4 regions of the Halomonas sp. KM072 genome follow, and region 2 is predicted to be linked to each of the others. Evidence: predicted binding sites of a transcription regulator. Region 2 holds the regulator's gene; each other region holds the start of a gene.
What was found. The regulator sigma-54, encoded in region 2, starts transcription at its own class of promoters, with help from an activator protein. The targets are predictions, from matches to a motif close to TGGCACNNNNNTTGCTNT.
Positions count from the first base shown of each region.

Region 1 (5,060 bases), 1.9 Mb from region 2:
ACCTGGAGAGCCGACTGGGGTTTTCGCTTTGCCAGCGAGGTCGCGGTGGGTTCAGCCTGACCGAAGAAGGCAAGGAGATTTACCAGGCCGGCCTGACCCTGCTGACCGCCCTCGAAACCTTCAAAAGTGATGTCAATGCACTGCATCACACCATCAAGGGCGAGCTGAATATCGGCATCACCGATAACCTGGTGACGCTACCCGCCATGAACGTTACCCACGCCCTGGCGGCGCTGACGGCTCCCAACCATGCAGTGACCGTGAATATTCATATGGAACCCTCTGACGCGGTGATCCGAGGCGTCATGGATGGGCACCTGCACGTCGGGGTGGTGCCTGCCGTGAACCTGCCGACCAGCCTGGAGACGCGCTGGCTTTACGACGAGCCGTCATACCTGTACTGCTCGGCCGAGCACCCCTTGTTTCCACAGGCCGACGAGAGGCTCGAAGCAGGCGACATTGCCCAGCACCCTGCCATACAGCCCCGCTACCCGCTACCGGAAAAGGCCCGCCAGGCCCACGAAGCACTCAACCGTCGAGCCTCTGCGTCAGACCGAGAAGGCGGCGCCTTCCTGATCCTGACCGGGCGCTTCATTGGCTTTCTCCCCGAACACGTGGCTGCCCAGTGGGTCAGCGCAGGCAAGATGCGCGCCCTGCTGCCCCAGCACTACGCCTATCGCATCCCGTTCGTGCTGATTACCCGCCACGACCGCCGCCCCAACCGCGTGGTGGATGCCTTCCTGGGGCTGGTGAAGGAAGCCAACTAGGCTTTGTACGAAAAGTCGGCGAGCGATGGCCAGACAAGGCAAAAATCGGCGAAAAGACGGAGTTTACAAGGTGTAAATGAGTACTTTGATCGGACTCGCGCACGAGCCGATTTTTAACGCCGTATGGGCGAGCATAGGCAATTTTCGTACAAAGCCCAGCGGCGCAGCCCGCCAGGCTCTGCCCGACAGCTGACTGCGCCATGCGCTACCGCATCAAGGCTGGCGAGCCGCCTCGCTGGCCATCAGCGGCACAGGGCCTGCCTGGGGAGACGACGCCAGCGTACGGCTGGCGACGTAGTACACCAGCGCCCCCAACGCCGAGCCCGTGAACCAGCCGTAGTCATAGAACCAGTTCATGGTACCGGTCAGCAGCGACAGCAGGGTCAGGCTCACCGGAATGCCGAAGGCAATGAATCCGGCGATATTGACCGCGGGGTAAGCCTGGTGGTCCATGTACAGGCTAGGCACATCCAGGCGCTGGCGTTTGATCAGGAAATAATCCACCGCCATGATGCCTGCAATCGGGCCCAGCAGGCTGGAGTAGCCCAGCAGCCAGTTGGAGTACATCTGCTCCAGTGAAACGCCCTGGCTCACCACCCCCGCCTTTTGCAGCAGGTCGTAGCCCATCAGCAGCACCCCCACGGCGCCGGTCATCAGCACGCCACGGGTTTGATTGATCAGCTTGGGGGCAATGTTCTGAAAGTCATTGGTGGGTGAGACGATATTGGAAGCGGTGTTGGTCGAGATGGTCGCCACGATGATCAGCAGCATGGCCATGATGACCCAGAAAGGGCTGTCGATATAGCCGATCAGGCGCACCGGGTCGGCCACGGTTTGGCCTACCAGCGTTTCCGAGGCGGCGGTCAATACCACGCCCAAGGCAGCAAAGAAGAACATGGTCAACGGCAAGCCCAGGATCTGCCCGACGATCTGGTCCTTCTGGCTCTTGGCGAAGCGGCTGAAATCAGGAATGTTCAGTGACAGCGTCGCCCAGAAGCCCACCATGGCCGTCAGGCCAGCAAAAAAATAGCCATATACCGAAGCCCCTTCCGGGCGCGACGGCGGCTGGGCCAGCAGTTCGGTCATCGACATGTGCGGCCACGCCCACATCATCAGCCCGATCCCCACGGCCAACAGCAGCGGTGCCGCCAGGGTTTCCAGCCACTTGATCGACTCGGCCCCGCGAATCACCACGTACAGGTTCATGGCGCCAAACACGAAGAAGCCAATTACTTCGCCGACGCCACCCAGCGCCGCCCAGGCGGGAAACAGCGCCGACAGCAGCAGGTGAATGGCCAGCCCGCCAAACATGGTTTGAATGCCAAACCAGCCGCAGCCTACCAGCGCCCTGACCAGGCAGGGCACGTTGGAACCCAGGATGCCAAACGAAGAGCGCAGCACCACCGGAAAGGGAATGCCGAATTTAGTGCCGGGAAAAGCGTTCAGCGTTAGCGGAATCAGCACGATCACATTGGCCAGCAGAATGGCCAGTAGCGCCTCGCCAACGCTCAGCCCAAAGTAGGCCGTGAGCACGCCGCCCAGGGTGTAGGTAGGCACGCAGATCGACATACCGACCCACAGCGCCGCAATGTTCCATTTACTCCAGGTACGCTCTTTTGCTTCGGTAGGCGCAATATCGTCGTTGAAGCGTGGGCTTTCACGCACATCATCTTCCACTGCCAGTTCGACCAACCCCTGCTGATCGATCATTCGAGATTTAGCTGCCGTCATTGTTGTCTCCTCAGCCTCGCCATTGCCTTTTTATCTTCAAAGGTTCAGCAAGTTGTGCAGCAATAAACGTGCCTAAACGCACGCCCACGGCACTAACCCATTGAACACAAAGCTGACTTGATAGACATATATAATAGCGACGCCTTTCGTATCGTTGTTGTTATACGCGCGGGGATTAAAACCTCATAAAAATGGTAGCGGCATCTCTATAAAACGCACCATCAAGATGCAAAAGAAATCAAAATCAACTAATAAAAAAACAACAAAACACTGATAAATATGAAAAAAATATAAAACCCATAATAGTGCAACGCTTCACCATATTGACAAAAAAGCCAAGTTAAAAAATTAAAAAACTGCAAAAACAAACACTTAAAACCTCACATACTTTTCTATAAAAAATTCTTGCAAACATCCTTCATCCAGCGCTATGTTCAAAAAGCTGTCCAATATGACAGCTTTGTGAACAATAACAATTCCCGACCGTGAGTCGCGTTCATGACACGCCCAGCACCGAGCGATACACGACTGACTTCCCATCCATTCGGAGGTCGGCGCGTTATGACAAAAGAGGGGTAGTCCATGCAGAAAATGAAGATTGGCCTGATCCAGATGGCCCTGAATACCAGCACCGACCAGGAACCCGGCGCCATTCGTGACGCGATGAACGAAGCGCACCTGCCCATGATTCAGCAAGCCGCCGAGCAAGGCGTGCAGGTGCTGTGCTTCCAGGAAGTGTTCAATCAGCCCTATTTTTGCCCCAGCCAGGACAGCAAGTGGTACGCCGCCGCCGAGCGAGTGCCGGAAGGTCCCACCTGCCAGATGATGCAAAAGCTCGCGGCCGAGCACCGCATGGTGATCATCGTCCCTATCTATGAAGAGACCGAGACCGGCGTTTACTACAACACGGCAGCGGTGTTCGACGCTGACGGTAGCTATCTAGGCAAATACCACAAGACACACATTCCCCAGGTGGCTGGCTTTTGGGAGAAATTCTTCTTCAAACCAGGCAAATCCAACTGGCCGGTTTTCGATACCGCCTACGGCAAGATCGGCGTGTACATCTGCTACGACCGCCACTTCCCGGAAGGCTGGCGGGCACTGGCGCTCAACGGCGCCGAAGTGATTTTCAACCCTTCTGCCACGGTGGCCGGTCTTTCCCAATACCTCTGGGAGCTGGAGCAACCCGCCTCTGCCGCTGCCAACGGCTGCTTCATCGCCGCCATCAATCGGGTTGGCACCGAGGCCCCCTGGAATATCGGCGACTTCTACGGCTCCAGCTACATCGTCAACCCACGCGGCAAGATCGAAGCCCAGGCCAGCGCCACGGAAGATGAGCTGCTGGTGCATGAGATCGATTTAGACATGGTGCGCGAAGTGCGCAACAGCTGGCAGTTCTTCCGCGACCGACGCCCCGAGACCTACACCCGCCTCACCGACGGTGAATGATTCTGCTGGCTAAACACAACGACAGGAGCGAACCATGAGCTTATTGATCAAGGGCGGCACGGTGGTCACCCACGCCGACACTTACCGCGCCGATGTGCTGTGTGTTGATGGCAAAATCCACGCCATTGGCACCGACCTGGACGTGCCGGAAGGCTGCGAGATCGTCGATGCCAGCAACCAATTGGTGATGCCTGGCGGCATCGACCCCCATACCCACATGCAGATGCCCTTCATGGGCGCGGTGGCCAGCGAAGACTTCTACACCGGCACCGCCGCCGCCATGGCGGGCGGCACCACCACGATTATCGACTTCGTGATCCCCAGCCCCGGCCAGTCGCTGCTGGAAGCCTTCGAGACTTGGCAGGGCTGGGCGGAAAAAGCCGCCACTGACTTCGCCTTCCACGTGGCGATCACCTGGTGGGATGAGAGCGTTAAAGAGGAAATGGGCACCCTGGTACGCGACCACGGGGTCAACAGCTTCAAGCACTTCATGGCCTACAAGGGCGCCATCATGGCCACCGATGACATTCTGGTGGAGAGCTTTTCCCGCTGCCTGGAGCTGGGCGCGGTGCCCACCGTGCATGCCGAAAACGGCGAGCTGGTCTACCACATGCAGCAAAAACTGCTGGCCCAAGGCATCACCGGGCCGGAAGCCCACCCGCTTTCCCGCCCACCGCAGGTGGAAGGCGAAGCCGCCAGCCGCGCGATTCGCATTGCCTCCACCCTGGGTGCGCCGGTCTACCTGGTGCACGTCTCCACCAAAGACGCGGTGGATGAAATCGCCTACGCCCGCCAGCAGGGCCACCCGGTGTTCGGCGAGTGCCTGGCGGGGCACCTGGTGATCGATGACAGCGTTTACCAGCACCCGGACTGGGCCACTGCTGCCGCCCATGTGATGAGCCCGCCTTTCCGGTCCAAAGGCCACCAGGAAGCGCTCTGGCATGGCCTGCAATCTGGCAATCTGCAAACCACCGCTACCGACCACTGCTGTTTCTGCGAAGAGCAGAAGGCCGCCGGGAAAGATGACTTCACCAAGATCCCCAACGGCACTGCGGGTGTGGAAGACCGCCTGGCCGTGCTGTGGGACGAAGGGGTGAATACCGGCAAGCTCTC
Region 1 is NZ_CP136132.1:2,849,363-2,854,422, forward strand. Features, by position in the region: gene RVM26_RS13495 (LysR family transcriptional regulator) at 1-767, shown strand, start outside; gene RVM26_RS13500 (NCS1 family nucleobase:cation symporter-1) at 981-2,498, opposite strand; gene RVM26_RS13505 (carbon-nitrogen hydrolase family protein) at 3,081-3,947, shown strand; gene hydA (dihydropyrimidinase) at 3,982-5,060, shown strand, end outside.
Region 1: RVM26_RS13500 (NCS1 family nucleobase:cation symporter-1) is a predicted target of sigma-54. The motif match lies at 2,555-2,572, and genes of this name have one in related genera.

Region 2 (5,060 bases):
GCCATTTCTCCAGCCAGGCATGAATATCGTCACGCATGTCATCGACGATGGGGTAGCCTCTCAAGAAGGCCTTGATATTGGCGTCGCGTCCGGTGAACTGCCGCAAGCTGGGGTCCCAGTAGGGGTTGGGCAGGCAGCGCACGTCGAACACGATATCGGCATCCATGGGTACGCCCCGTTTGTAGCCGAAAGATTCGAACGTCAGGGTCAACTGGTCACGCCGCTGATGAGCAACCTGATCGGTGATGCGGCGGCGTAGGTCGTGTACCGAAAGACGCGACGTGTCGATCAGCAGGTCAGCCAGGTCCCGAATCTCGAGCAGGGTTTCTTCTTCTTTGTTGATGGCCTCTTCCAGGGTCATGTCGCTATCCCGCGTCAGCGGGTGGCGCCGACGGGTGGCCGAGTAGCGCTCCAGCAGAATGCGAGCGTCCGTGGTCAGGTAGATGACCTGAAAACGGATCTGACGCTGGCGTAGTTCTTCCAGCAGAGCAGGCAACTGTTCCAGTGCAGTAGGCAAGTTGCGCGCATCGATGCTGACGGCCAAATGAGTACGTCCGCCCTGTTGACGCAGTTCATCGACCAGCGAGCCCAGCAGCATGGCAGGCAGGTTGTCGATGGCGTAATAGCCAAGATCTTCCAGCGCCTGTAGGGCGATGGACTTACCGGACCCTGAACGGCCGCTAATGATCACCAGCTGCATAGCGCATCTCTCTTGGCTTGAGAAGGAATAGAGGGTTACCGTCGGCCTTGCTGCCCGGCAAAGGCTGCGCTAGGCAGCCTGCTCGCGAATCTTGTCGGTCAACAGCGTCAGCAGTTCACGCTGGCTGCTGACATTGCGCAATTGCTGGCGTGTGGCTGCGTCGTTCATGATCGTGGCGACCTGACCCAATAGCGCCAAATGCGTATCATCGGCTTCTTCGGGTACCAGCAGCACGAACACCAGATCGACGGGGTCACCATCGATGGCATCGAAGTCGACGGGTTCGGCCAGCTTGAGAAACCCAGCAATCGGCGTGCTGCAGTGAGGACTGCGTGCGTGGGGAATGGCCACGCCATTGCCGATGCCGGTACTGCCCAGCCGTTCACGGCCAATCAATCGACTGAAGACTTCCTGGCTATCCAGGCTGGGCGTGTTTTGAGCGATAAAGGTGCTGAAAAACTCCAGCACCCTTTTTTTGCTGCCCCCGGGCACGTCGTACAGCACGCGCTCCGGGGGGAGAATGGTTTCCAACATCATCGGGTTAACGCACGCCAGCGCCTTGGGCGCGGGCTTGTGCTTTTTCCTTGTGTTTTACGAGCTGACGGTCGATTTTGTCCGCCAGGGCGTCAATGGCTGCGTACATGTCGTTGTCCAGCGCTTCGGCATGAAGGTCGGCTCCTGCTGCGTGCAGGGTGCAGGCGGCTTGCTGGCGCTCCTTTTCAACAGATAAGGTGACCTGGACGGTCGTGATGTTGTCGTAGTGACGTTCAACGCGTTCCAGCTTTTCGTTTACGTAGTCACGCAAGGCGTCAGTCAGTTCAACGTGATGACCAGTGATGTTTACTTGCATTGACGTGCTCCTTATCCATCGGACTGTACTTCGATTGTAACCCTTTTTGGGCCATTGCAAAGCCCTCGTCGAGAGTTTGTTGGGCGAGAGCGTTTAACTAGCGTAAACGACGGCGCTCACTCGACGAAGGTATACCCATCGACTCACGGTACTTGGCCACGGTGCGGCGGGCCACGGTGATGCCGCCCGCTTCCAGCAGGGTGACCAGACGGCTGTCGGAGAGTGGCTTGCCCGGAGGCTCGTCCTGAATCAGTTTCTTGATGCGTGCTCGAATGGCCGTGCTGGAATGGCTGTCGCCACCTTCCTGGCCGCTGACTTGGCTGGAGAAGAAGTACTTGAGCTCGAACACCCCGCGCGGGGTATGAATGTATTTCTGGGTAGTGACCCGCGAGATGGTCGACTCATGCATCTCCACCGCTTCGGCGATATCGGCCAGAATCAGCGGTTTCATGGCTTCTTCGCCATGCTCCAGAAAGCCGATCTGCCGAGCAATGATCTCGCGCCCCACGCGCAGCAGGGTGTCATTGCGGCTCGAAAGGCTTTTGATCAGCCAGCGAGCCTCCTGGAGATGCTCTTTCAGAAACTGGTTGTCCTGGCTCTTGTCGGCGCGTTTGATCAGACTGGCGTAGTCGGGCTGAATACGCAGTCGAGGCAGCGCTTCCGGGTTGAGTTCCAGGTGCCAGCCCTCGTGATCGTGGCGTACCACCAGATCTGGCGTGACATAGCTGTCGTCGGTGATGCCGTAGGCGCTTCCAGGCCTGGGGTCAAGGCTGCGAATTAAACGGATGACATCGTCCAACTGCTCGTCGTCGAGGCTCAGGCGTCGCTTCAGCAAGCGCATGTCGTCCTTGCCAAGGGCTTCGAGAAACTGGCGTACCAGGCGTTTGGCAGGCATCAGCAGCGGGGTGTCTTCGGGCAGCGAGGCCAGCTGCAGCATCAGGCACTCCCGCAGGTCTCGGGCAAATACTCCGGTGGGTTCGAACTGCTGAAGGCGCAGCAGGGTGTTTTCGACCTCGCGCTGGCTCAGGCCGTCGTGGCCTTGTGCCTTGAGCCCCTCGCGAATGTCGTTGAGAGGCTGGGTCAGGTAGCCGTTGGCATCCAGCGCATCGATGAGGCTTTCGGCGATGGCATGTTCACGGGAGGAGAAGTCGGTCATGGCCAATTGCCAAAGCAGGTGACCGTGCAGGCTCTGCCCCGCCGCCTGACGCTCGAAGTCCGGGCCTTCGCTGCTGCCGCCCATGCTCCCCATGTCCTGGTACGTATCGGACCAGTCGCTGTCTACGGAAAGCTCGCTGGGGATGCTGTCTGCCCACTCGGCTTCCTGAGGCTCGCTGACGGCCTGTTCGCCAAACTCATCTTCCTGCTCGAGCATGGGGTTGGCATCCAGCGCCTGCTGAATTTCTTGACGAAGGTCCAGCGTCGATAGCTGAAGCAGCGCAATGGCCTGCTGCAGCTGAGGTGTCATGGTCAGCTGTGTGCCGATGCGCAGTTGAAGAGAAGCTTTCATGACCATCTGAGAACCACTCGTTAATCAGAAAGCTCCACCCTAGAGCGAGTCTGCGTTTGGTGCAAGTGCAATAAGCATGCCACTAAATAAAATGTCTTCGTGGGCCATTGTTTAAAGCCGGAAGTCGGCGCCCAGATAGACGTCACGTACCTTCTGGTTATTGAGGATTTCCTGGGGGTTTCCACTGGCGATGATGTGTCCGTCGCCAACTATGTAGGCAATATCGCAGATATCCAGGGTTTCACGCACGTTGTGGTCGGTGATGAGGACGCCAATATGACGCTTCTTGAGGGCGCGTATGATCGATTTGATATCGCCCACGGAAATGGGGTCGACGCCGGCAAATGGTTCATCCAGCAGAATGAAGGCAGGTTCGGTGGCCAGCGAGCGAGCGATTTCCACCCGCCGCCGCTCGCCGCCCGAGAGGCTCATGCCCAGGTTGTCGCGAATATGGGTGATGTGAAAATCTTCCAGCAGCGATTCGAGCTTGGCTTCTCGGCTGCTGCGGTCGAGCTCACGACGCGTTTCCAGAATGGCCATGATATTGTCGGCCACCGACAGTTTGCGAAAGATCGATGCTTCCTGAGGCAGGTAGCCGATGCCTGCCAGGGCACGTTCATGCATCGGCGCCCGGGTCAGGTCGAGATCGTCGATGCCCACTTTGCCAGCATCGGCCTTCACCAGGCCGACGATCATGTAGAACGAGGTGGTCTTGCCAGCGCCGTTGGGGCCTAGCAGGCCAACGACACTGCCTTGGGCAATTTCCAGGTTGATATCCTTGACCACGCGGCGGCGCTTGTAACTCTTGGCCAGATGCTGTGCATGGAGCGTCTTGACCGCTGCAGTGTCGGAGCTGATGGCTGTCACGAGGGGCTCTCTCTATTGCTCGGGCTGTAAAGTCATGCGGATGCGTTGCGGTGCGCTGCCGCTGACATCGGAGCGTGCTTGGACCACTCCGCGGTCGATGAAGTATTCGAGCCGTCCACCCTGGAAGCGATCCCCTTGCTGGGTCAGTTCGGCCTGGTCGATCAGCTCTACACGCCGCTCGGACACATGGTAGACGATGCGCCGCGCCCAGCCTTCCATGGGCGTCGTCTGGTCTTCCAGCTGGTTGCGCAGGTAGGCACGCTCGCCCGTGGCGACGGCCCGGGAGAGCTCGCCCGCCTCGTTGCGATGAATTTCGACACGCTCTCCGCGCAGCTGCATTTCACCTTGGCGAATGTCGACGTTGCCGGTATAGACCGCCGTGCCCGCACGTTGGTCCAGGTCCAGGCGGTCGGCTTCCACTTCAACGGGGGCCTGTTGTTGAGCGGCGGCAGGCAGCACGCCTACCACCATGGGAACGGCAAGGGCGAACAGTGCCGTACGAAGCAGGGCGTTCATGGCGACTCCTGAGAAGATTGGGGGGCGGGCGGATGCACGCCGCGCACGTTATCGATCAAACTGACACGGCTGTCGTCCAGCCAGACATCCATGCGTGAGGCTTCGATGCGTTGAGGTGGCTGCTGCAGTATCACAGGGGTGTCGCTCCAGGCATGACGCTCCAGTCCATCATAGTGCAGCAGGTCGGTATCCAGCTGCCAGCCTTCGTCCGGCGCCAGCAGGCGCGCGGATCCGGCCAGGGTCAGCGCCTGGGAGTCCATGTTCAAGGTGCCGGTGTCGGCAATGGCCAGCCATTCACGCTGCTCGCTGTCGAACAGGGTGGCGCGTGGTGACGTGACGTGGGTCATGGCCGCCTGCGGGGTATGTACCAGACGCGGTGCCACCAAGGATTGCTGAAGCGTACCGTCTTCACCGAACAGGGTGATTTCGGCATTTTCCAGCACGTGTCCGGGCTCTTGGGCCTGGGCCTCGGGGTCTACTTCGCGCTGTTGAGGGGCGCGTGGATCCAGCCACACCAACAGCCCACCCAGGGTGATGACCAGGCCCGACAGCCAGATGCGTTTTCTCACCCTGATGCCCATTCAGACGGAACCGTGCAGATAAGTGTCGAGTACGGCGTC
Region 2 is NZ_CP136132.1:927,122-932,181, forward strand. Features, by position in the region: gene rapZ (RapZ family nucleotide-binding protein) at 1-700, opposite strand, end outside; gene ptsN (PTS sugar transporter subunit IIA) at 770-1,237, opposite strand; gene hpf (ribosome hibernation-promoting factor, HPF/YfiA family) at 1,242-1,550, opposite strand; gene RVM26_RS04180 (RNA polymerase factor sigma-54) at 1,648-3,063, opposite strand; gene lptB (LPS export ABC transporter ATP-binding protein) at 3,169-3,915, opposite strand; gene lptA (lipopolysaccharide transport periplasmic protein LptA) at 3,937-4,440, opposite strand; gene lptC (LPS export ABC transporter periplasmic protein LptC) at 4,437-5,021, opposite strand; gene RVM26_RS04200 (KdsC family phosphatase) at 5,022-5,060, opposite strand, start outside.

Region 3 (5,060 bases), 250 kb from region 2:
TTGCCGTGGTGGCCAACGAGGTTCGACAGCTGGCCAGCCGCTCCGCGTCTGCCGCCCAGGAGATCAAGGGGCTGATCGAGAATGCCGATGCTCAGGTGGTCGAAGGCAGCCGCCGAGTGCGCAGTACCGGTGATGTCATCAACGGCGTGGTGGGCGACATCCAGCAGCTCAGCACGCTGGTCCAGGAAATTTCTGCGGCCACCATCGAACAGAGCAGCGGCATCGAGCAGGTCAACCAGGCCGTAACGCAGATGGACCAGATGACCCAGCAAAATGCCGGACTGGTGCAGCAAAGCAATCACGCTGCCCAGCAATTGGCGCATTTGAGCACCCAGCTGCGTCAGATGGTCAACAACTTCAAGCTCAACGCGTCACGGCATCAAGCCAAGGCGTTGTCACTGGCGCCTTCCAGCACACAGGTGCACAGTGACGATTTCTAGGCGTCAAACGTAGGCCGTCATGGCCTACACATCCCCCTGGTTATCCAGCGCGACCGCTTCGTGCATCCGGGTCAGCAGGTCAGGTACAGCGGCCTGCACCCGGTTCCAGCTAGGAATGAACGGGCGCTCACGCGGGTTGTCCAGAAACAGGTTGCCAGCTTCCAGCAGGTTGCTGGCAAACAGCTCTACCGCCTGCTCTTCGCAGTGGCGGTCCAGACTCAGTCCATTCATGGTGGCGTCGTGGTCATAGGCCTCGATCAAGTCCAGGGCCAACCGATAATAGGTGGCTTTCAAGGTACGGAAATCTTCGCTGCTAAAACTGACGCCTTGCGTGGCCAGCTTGCGGTAAAGTGCCTTGGCGATATCCAGGCTCATGCGGTTCAAACCACCGCTGGCATCCTCTTCGCTCACTGGCTGGTGCTTGTGGTCGTAGGCATCGGCAATATCTACCTGGCACAGCTGGCGATGCGAGTAGTTGCGCTGTAGCTCCGAGAGCACGCCAATTTCCAGCCCCCAATCGGCAGGAATGCGAATGCCCTCCAGCACGTCGCTGCGCATGGCAAACTCCCCCGACAACGGGTAGCGGAAACTGTCCAGGTAATCCAGATACGGCAGCGGGCCGCACACGGTCTTCAATGCCCGTAGCAGCGGCGTCACCATCAAACGAGACACCCGACCATTCAGCTTGCCTTCGGCAATGCGTGGGTAGTACCCCTTGCAGAAGCTGTAGTTGAAGCGCGGATGCGCCACCGGATACATCAAGCGCGCCAGCAAGCTGCGGTCGTAGGTCAGAATATCGCAGTCGTGCAGTCCCACCACCGACGAGCGTCCTGACGCCAGCACATACCCCGCGCAGTACCATACGTTGCGCCCTTTGCCAGGTTCAAGCGCCCCTAGCCCGTGATGCTCGAGCTCCGCATCCAGCGCTCGCAGCCGAGGACCATCGTTCCACAGAATGCGGGTATGCTGAGGCAAGCGTGAAAAAAACTCGCGAGCATAAAGAAACTGCTCTCGGTCGGCCCGGTCCAGGCCAATCACGATCTCGTTGAGATAAGGAACCTTGGCCAACTCATCGACAATGACCGACAGCGCAGGCCCTTCCAGCTCGGAAAACAGCGACGGTAGAATCAACCCCATGGGGCGGCGCTTGGCAAATTGGCACAGCTCCCGCTCGAGATCTTCCACGGGGCGACGGGTCAGATTATGAAAATCGGTAATGACGCCATTCTGATGAAAATCACTCATGCGCGCTTCCTCGTTGAGTTAAGCCGTGGTGGTTTGCAGATGGGGCTCCGCCGCTAGCCGGCGGTCGTCTCGCCCCCACCAGTGAGCCACCCCCTCGGCCCATCCGGCTGGCCCGGTTGCCTGGGTGCGGTACAGCGCCCGGTTGTGTGGCGCCACCCTCAAGTCATGGCACCCTTTGATCACCACGGCCTGATCGACGGCTTCCAGCATCGAAACGTCGTTGGGGCCATCGCCTAGCCCCAGCGCAAGCGGCTGCCGCCCGCGTAGCGACGCAAAGCGCTGAATCAACCAGTTCACCGCACTTCCCTTGCCCGATGCCTGCGCCATGACGTGCCAGAAACGACCGCCCTGGGTCATGGTCAACCCATCGCCCTCCAGCGCAGCACGCAATTTTTCCAAGGCATTTTCATCGTCTTCCCAGATCAGCGGCTCGCTGCCCTCGCGCCGCTTGGCTGCTTTGGCACGGGGCTCGTCCAGGCCAGTTCTGGCCATGACCTCTGCCACCTCCATCTCCCCCATGGGCGTAAACCGCAGGTCGAGACGCTGCTTCCAGATGGCCAGGCGTGCACGGATAAAGCGGATATCCACCCCCGTGTGCTTGATGACCACGCCGTCCAGCCCGCTACCCGGCCGGTCAAGGCTGGCATGGCACCAGCCGGGCGGCAGACCAATCACGGCACCGTTTTCAGCAATGAAGGGCGTTGCCGTCAGCCCCAGCGCTTCACGTAGCGGCACCAGTTCGGCCCGCGTTTTGCTGGTGACAGGAATGACCGGCACGCCCAACTGCTTGAGGCGGGCAAGCCAAGGGGCCGCAGGCGAAAAGTCGTAGCTGTGGTGGTCCAGCAAGGAACCGTCGAGATCAGTGACCACCAGACGCGGCTGTAACGCGGGGTCAAGTAGTGCAGGACTAGCGGACTCGGTCATGGCAGCACCTTTTGCAAACTGGAATCAGGTCATTCAAAAGCCGAACGTGAAGGCCTTTCGAAAAAAGCACCTAAGGTAGGAAACTACCAAAGCAGAATGCATGCCAGAACGATTTAGTTAATTAAAATCAAATAATTAAAACACACGAAAGCTTCCAACAAAGGCAGCACCAAAATAGGGCAAGCGAAGACGCACCAAAAAAGCGCAAATAAACAGAGGCCAAGATGCGGGAGTATTGCCAGAAATTGTACAAGAATTATCTAATAGAGCGCCCAAAACGACACAACAACAAAATTTTTTACACAAATCCTTGGCAAACATTTAAAAATAGCTATACTCGAATTGTACCCACTGGCGATCTCGTACACCCCCTCACCAGATGTCAGTGGGCTGCAGTGAGCCAAGCCCTTTGATGCCCGCCACCCCCTGGCGGGCTTTTTTTGTTCAGCAAAAGCAAAGCAGTCCCAAGCCTGCCTGTGGAAGGCCAATTCATTGGCTGATAGCCTAGAACAGGCACCCAGCCTGCTTGTGGGAGGCCAATTTCATTGGCTGATAGCCAGAGCTGGCACCCAACCTGCTTGTGGGAGGCCAATTTCATTGGGCGACTGCCTGAGTAGCCACCCCTATCAAGCCAGGTGCTGGAATCATCGCGGGCTGAAGCCCCCCTACAACAGTGAGCTGCCCCAAGCCAGCGTGTGGGTGCTTACTCTACGTGAATCACTACTTCGACACGTCGATTGCGGGCGCGCCCCTCGGCGCTGCTGTTATCTTCCAGTGGGCGAGTGTCGGCAAAACCGACCGCGCGTAGCCGTTCAGGTTCGACACCTGCAGCTTCCAGTGCTTCGACGATGGCAATGGCCCGTGCGCTGGAAAGCGCCCAGTTGGACGAAAACTCGGGGGTATTGATCGACTGACTATCCGAGTGCCCTTCGACCCAGACTTCACCGTCGTAGCGCTGAATGGTTTCCAGCAGGCTTCCCACCAGCGATGTACCGCCCTCGGTCAGCCCAGCGGTGGCTGAAGGAAACAGCAGCTGATCCTGCACGCGCAGGCTGATGCCTTCTGCCACTCGGGAGACCTCGACGCCATCCAGGTCAGGCAGGTAAAGGGACGATTCGACCCGCTCAGACAACTGCTCGTCCAGTGCCAACGCACTGCTGATGGCCTCGTCCTCCACCTGCTGGACGTTGACGGGCGGGCGATCGGTCAACAGCACCATGTAATTTGCCAGTGGCTGGCCCGAGCGCTGAGTTTCATGGGTAAGCAGCGGCGTGGGCAGCGCAGGCAGGTAACGCTCCAGCAGCGGCGCTACCGGCGATGCTGGCTCGACAGGTGCCAGCGCCAGCAAAGGCGGCACCTCGGCGGGTTCAGGCATCACCATGACCGGTGCGGGCAGCCCAGCCACCCCCAAGGCCGCGCTGATGGCCATCGGGCTGAGCGTTCCGGGCTCATTCAGATAAGCAATGTTGCGCTTTTGGCGACGTTCATCCAACAGCGCAGGCAGCGGAACTTCCAAGGTAGGCACACTGCTTTCACTGATCTCGGTGTCAGGTGCTTCCGGGTTCCAGTTGGGGCCAGTGACCCCGGCAGCAGCAATGATGATCACGAACAGCGCCACCAGTAGCGTCATGATGTCGATGTAGCTGATCATCCAGCCATTGTTGCTATCGTCTTCCGGGTAAGATGACAGCAACGAATCGTGACGAGGGCCGCTACGATGGTCCTCAAGCATGGGGGTTACTCATTCAAGTTTTAAACCTCGTGGCCGATCTACTATGAGCATGGCAAACTAGTCTATCAAAAAGCCGTTTACTAGCGATAAGGAACTACCGGTGCGCATTCGTCCTCTGTTGTCTCTCACTCGCCGCTGTCTTGCCCCACTTGGGCTAGGCGCGGTTGGCCTGATGCTAAGCGGCTGTTTTTACGCCAACACATCACAAACGCCGATTGCTACCACCTACCCTTACAGTGAACAACAGCGCATGCAGGCTGCCCAGCACTGGGAAGTCCTGGCCCGACATGAAGCGGCAGGTATCCTGGCCAGCGAACGGGTACGGTTCCGCGACCTGCACATTCTCGCCCCCGAACACGCACAGTACGGCAGTTATTACAGTGGCGGAGAGTTCGAACGAGGCTTCAGAACCCTGCTGACCAGCGAGCTGGTGTCACGCGGTGGCAGCGTCACTACCCAGCCCCGTGCCAACGGAGCAACGGTTCAGATCGATGTGGAAGTCGTTCAGCATCGTGACCGTGGTTATACGCGTCCGCCTTTTGGTGCTTACACGGCGCTGGCAACCGGCATTGCCGTCGCCAGCTTTCCCATCCGCCACTGGAGTGAGCCTGGGCTGGCACTGATCCCGGCCGGCATCCTCGCCGACTCTGTCGGGGGTAGTTGGACACCCACCAGCAACGAAGAGATCATCGTCACCACACAGATCGTTGAACAGGATC
Region 3 is NZ_CP136132.1:674,024-679,083, reverse strand. Features, by position in the region: gene RVM26_RS03140 (methyl-accepting chemotaxis protein) at 1-440, shown strand, start outside; gene RVM26_RS03135 (glycosyltransferase family protein) at 465-1,685, opposite strand; gene RVM26_RS03130 (HAD-IIB family hydrolase) at 1,704-2,609, opposite strand; gene RVM26_RS03125 (OmpA family protein) at 3,313-4,341, opposite strand; gene RVM26_RS03120 (hypothetical protein) at 4,514-5,060, shown strand, end outside.
Region 3: RVM26_RS03130 (HAD-IIB family hydrolase) is a predicted target of sigma-54. The motif match lies at 2,698-2,715, and genes of this name have one in related genera.

Region 4 (5,060 bases), 1.7 Mb from region 2:
AGCGCCAGCCGCGAAACGCAGCCAATGCCAAGGCCCGACTCCACCGCGCGTTTAATGCCCTCGGTATGTTCCAGTTCCAATAGCGTATTGAACCGGCTGCGACGGTGGCGGGCAGCATGCTCCAGCGTCATACGCGTACCGGAGCCCTCCTCGCGCATGATCCAATCTTCCCGCAGCAGCTGATCCAGCTCCAGATGCTCTCGCCCTGCCAACGGGTGGCGAGGCGAGCAGAACACGCACAGCTCATCCTCGACCCAGGGCTGGCTGATGATCATATCGTCATCGCACTGCCCTTCGATCAGCCCCAGGTCCAGCGAATGCTGGCGCACCCCCTCGATGATATGCCGCGTATTGCGCACCGCCAGCCGCACGCGACTGCCGGGGTAACGCTGCATGAAATCACTGATCAACAGGGTGGCCAGATAGTTGCCGATGGTCAGGGTGGCACCTACGTCCAGAGCCCCTACCCCCTGCTGGCCGCGCAGCAGCTCCTCCACTTCTTCGGCTCGGTCCAGCAGCGCCACAGCCTTGGGGAGCAGCTGGAACCCCAGCGCGTTGAGTTTCAGCCGTTTGCCAATGCGGTCCAATAGCTGGCAGTCGAACTGGCGTTCCAGCTCGGCCAGCGCCGTACTGGTCGCCGACTGGGACATGGCCAGCGCCCTCGCCGCCTGGGAAACGCTTTCGTGCTGGGCAACGGCGACGAAGACTTCCAACTGGCGCAACGTGTAATGCATGACCAGGCCCCTCCAGAAAAAGTGCTGCTCAACGAATGCTATATCGATTTTAAAGATATACGTTATCAAGATAATTTGCTTAACAGATATATCACCCTTTATCTAGAATGAGCGCATCCTATAAAGCTATTTTTTATTCTTTTTTAGAATATGGCGAGCAAGGCTTAGGCCACGCAGCCACAGAGGAGTCAGCATGAGCAAGTTTGCCCTGGAAGAAGTGCTAAGCGTTCACCACTGGAACGACACGCTGTTCAGCTTCCGCACGACACGTGAGCGCAGCCTGCGCTTCAAGAACGGCCAATTCGTGATGATCGGCCTGGAAGTGGCGGGCAAACCCCTGATGCGTGCCTACTCCATCGCCAGCCCCAACTACGAAGATCATCTCGAGTTCTTCAGTATCAAGGTGCCGGATGGCCCGCTGACCTCACGCTTGCAGCACCTGAAGGTGGGCGACCAGATCATGGTCAGCCGCAAGCCGACCGGTACGCTGGTATGCGACGACCTGCTGCCCGGACGCAATCTCTATATGCTCTCCACCGGCACGGGCCTGGCGCCGTTTATGAGCCTGATCCAGGACCCGGAAGTCTACGAGCGCTTTGAAAAAGTGGTGCTGGTACATGGCGTGCGTGAAGTCTCCGAGCTGGCCTACGCCGACTTCATCACCAAGGAGCTGCCCGCCCACGAGTACCTGGGTGAAGAAGTCGCCGAAAAGCTGGTGTACTACCCCACGGTCACCCGTGAAGAGTTCCACACCATGGGCCGCCTGACCGACCACATTCGCAGCGGCAAGCTGTTTGCCGACACTGGCCTGCCGCCCATCGACCCGCGTCAGGACCGCGCCATGATCTGCGGTAGCCCCGCCATGCTGGACGACACCAGCGCACTGCTCGATGAGCTGGGGCTGAACATCTCCCCGCGTATGGGCGAGCCGGGCGACTACGTCATCGAACGCGCCTTCGTAGAGAAGTAAGCCTCGTTCGAAGGGTGAAAGGTGAAGGATGAATAGAAAATCGTAGCCCGTGTCATCGTCGCCTTATGCATTAAGCCCCTGTGGATATTATCCACAGGGGCTTTGTCGATTCAGCGCGACTCACTGTTCACGCCTTACCATTCACCGTGGTTAGACAGCGTCTTTGCCGGTTTCGCCGGTACGGATACGAATCACCTGCTCCAACGGCATCACGAAGATCTTGCCATCGCCGATCTTGCCCGTATTGGCCACCTGGGTGATCGCATCGATGACCTGCTCGGCCATATCGTCGTCCACGGCCACTTCCAGCTTCACCTTGGGCAGGAAATCCACCACGTATTCCGCCCCACGATACAGCTCTGTGTGGCCTTTCTGGCGACCAAAGCCTTTCACTTCCGTCACCGTAATACCCTGCACGCCGATATCGGAAAGCGACTCACGTACGTCATCAAGCTTGAACGGCTTGATAATGGCTGAGATTAATTTCATGACCACATCCTCTGGTTATGCAACGGTTGTCTTGACCGGAAACACGGCGGCGCGATGTCGATACCCCTCACGCCCATTGCACCTAGCATACACCCGCCAGCCCAGAGAATAAAAAGCCCTTGTGCCTGGCACGTACATGCGGGCAAGCCTGACCCGTTCCCTACGGCAAAAGGCCTCCCACGAGGGAGGCCTTGAGTAGCAGTGCCGCTTGCGATGGCACAGAGCTTATTTCTTGACGCCAAACTCGGGATAGGCTTCCAAACCGCACTCAGCGATATCGACGCCTTCATACTCTTCTTCTTCGCTAACGCGGATACCCATGACCGCTTTCAGCACCAGCCATACCACTAAGCTTGCGATGAAGACCCAGCCAAAGATGCCGACGATACCGATCAGCTGTGCACCGAAGGACGCATCGCCATTGTTCAGCGGCACGGCCAGCACACCCCAGATACCCACGACACCGTGAACCGAGATAGCACCCACAGGGTCATCCAGCTTCAGCTTGTCCAGCGTGATGATGGCAGCGACCACGATCAGGCCACCGATGGCACCAATCAAGGCGGCGCCCAGCGCAGAAGGTGACAGCGGGTCTGCGGTAATGGCGACCAGGCCTGCCAGCGCACCGTTCAGCGCCATGGTCAGGTCCGCCTTGCGGAACCACAGTTTGGCCAGCACCAGGGCTGCAATCACGCCACCCGCCGCCGCCGCATTGGTATTCACGAACACTTGAGCAACGTTGTTGGCCGACACGGCATCCGACAGTTTCAGCTCGGAACCACCGTTGAAACCGAACCAGCCCATCCACAGGATGAAGGTACCCAGCGTGGCCAGTGGCATGTTGGCGCCCGGAATCGCGTGGATAGAACCGTCCTTGCCATACTTGCCCTTACGGGGGCCCAGTACCAGCACACCCGCCAACGCTGCTGCTGCACCGGCCATGTGGACGATACCCGAGCCCGCATAGTCAGAGTAGCCAACACCATCCAGCCAGCCACCGCCCCAGGTCCAGTAGCCAGACACCGGGTAGATGAAGGCGGTCATGACCACCGCGAAGGCCAGGAAGGCCCACAGCTTCATACGCTCGGCCACGGCACCCGACACGATCGACATCGCCGTTGCGACGAACACGACCTGGAAGAAGAAGTCCGAACGCATGGAGTAGTAAGGCGCATCTTCACCACCGGCCAGCACCGCATCGACGCTGTTCTCGGTACCGATCAGGAACCCAAGGCTAGGCAGGAAACCGCCTTCGCCGCTGGAGTACATGATGTAGTAGCCCACCAGCAGGTACATGGTGCAGGCAATGGCAAACAGCGCAATGTTCTTGGTCAGAATTTCAGCGGTGTTCTTGGAACGTACCATCCCGGCCTCGAGCATCGAGAAGCCGGCGGCCATCCACATGACCAGTACGCCGCAAATCAGGAAGTAAAACGTATCGAGCGCATAGCTCAATTCTGTAAGCTCGTTCATCAGGTGTTCCCCGTGATCCAAGAGAAGTTATACGTAGTGGGTCGTCGTTGTGTGGGCAGGCCTATACCGCGTCGGCGCCACGCTCTCCGGTACGAATACGAATGACATCTTCCAGCGGCGTCACGAACACTTTGCCGTCACCGATCTTGCCGCTGTTGGCAGCGCTGCAGATGGCATCCAGCACGCTCTCCAGACGCGCATCGTCCACGGCCACTTCCACTTTCACCTTGGGCAGAAAGTCCACTACGTACTCGGCACCGCGATACAGCTCGGTGTGGCCTTTCTGGCGACCAAATCCCTTGACCTCAGTAACCGTAATCCCCTGCACGCCGTTGTCGGCGAGTGCTTCACGAACGTCGTCAAGCTTGAAAGGCTTGATGATAGCGGTGATGAGTTTCATCCCGGATCTCCCCTGCTGGTTCAGTCCCACTCGGTGGAGAGCGGCGTGGCCGCCCGAATTTAGTGCTTGCCCTGCTAATGCTCATACCGTGCCACTGGATTTTTTATCATTGAAATTCATACCCTTAAGGTTTCAAAAGTGCGCTTTACAGCCACTGGCAAGGCGACTACGCATCCATTCACACCCACCCATGCACTAAAAACGATCACCAATAAAAGCGGCACGCTCTTTTTTGATGCATGCGCACACTGCAGGAGAAAACGCACGCGGGGCATGCGGTTTGGCAAAGGGTTGCGTATCCTTACAGGTAAGCAATCCACATTTATGCGCCACCGTTTGAGGAGAGAGCCATGACGCCCCAGGATCGCATCAGCCGTTTAGCCCAGCAGATAGGCGACCGTTTACAGAATGCTTCCCAGGCCCCGGAAGACATTCAGAAAGGCGTGCAGCAAGTGGTACGAGGCGCCTTCGACCGCCTGGAGCTGGTATCACGAGAAGACTTTGATATCTTGATGGATGTGCTTCAGCGCACGCGCGCGCGTGTCGAAGCGCTGGAGCGTCAGGTGGCCAGCCTGGAAGCCACGGTGGAAGCGGCCAGCGCCGCGCAGTCCACCCCCATGGAAGCCGAAGTACCGCCAGCCCCCGTAGAGCCTGCCGAGCAAGGCAAGCCCACCCCCGGCAACCCAAGCTGAGGCAACGCTGGGTGGCCTTGGATAGGCACCCAGCGCGCTTATCCGCCTGACCCCTTACGGCTCACTTTGTGACGCATCAAACGAGCGAAAGCATGGCGAAAGCCACCTCATGCACCATGTTGGAGCAGTTACGCCCCTGGGGGGTCTCGCGCTGACGACTTGTGCGACCTCCGCTGTTTCCATTTGCAATTGATAAACAGAATCGTTTAAATAAAGCGCTTATTGTCAGGTGCCCACTTCATGCGCTGCATCCCCCGACTCCCGACCCTGGCCCGCAGCTGCTTGCTCGCGGCAGCCTTGCT
Region 4 is NZ_CP136132.1:3,126,811-3,131,870, forward strand. Features, by position in the region: gene RVM26_RS14765 (LysR family transcriptional regulator) at 1-734, opposite strand, end outside; gene RVM26_RS14770 (ferredoxin--NADP reductase) at 928-1,704, shown strand; gene glnK (P-II family nitrogen regulator) at 1,855-2,193, opposite strand; gene RVM26_RS14780 (ammonium transporter) at 2,419-3,666, opposite strand; gene RVM26_RS14785 (P-II family nitrogen regulator) at 3,728-4,066, opposite strand; gene RVM26_RS14790 (accessory factor UbiK family protein) at 4,417-4,758, shown strand; gene RVM26_RS14795 (ABC transporter substrate-binding protein) at 4,999-5,060, shown strand, end outside.
Region 4: RVM26_RS14785 (P-II family nitrogen regulator) is a predicted target of sigma-54. The motif match lies at 4,143-4,160, and genes of this name have one in related genera.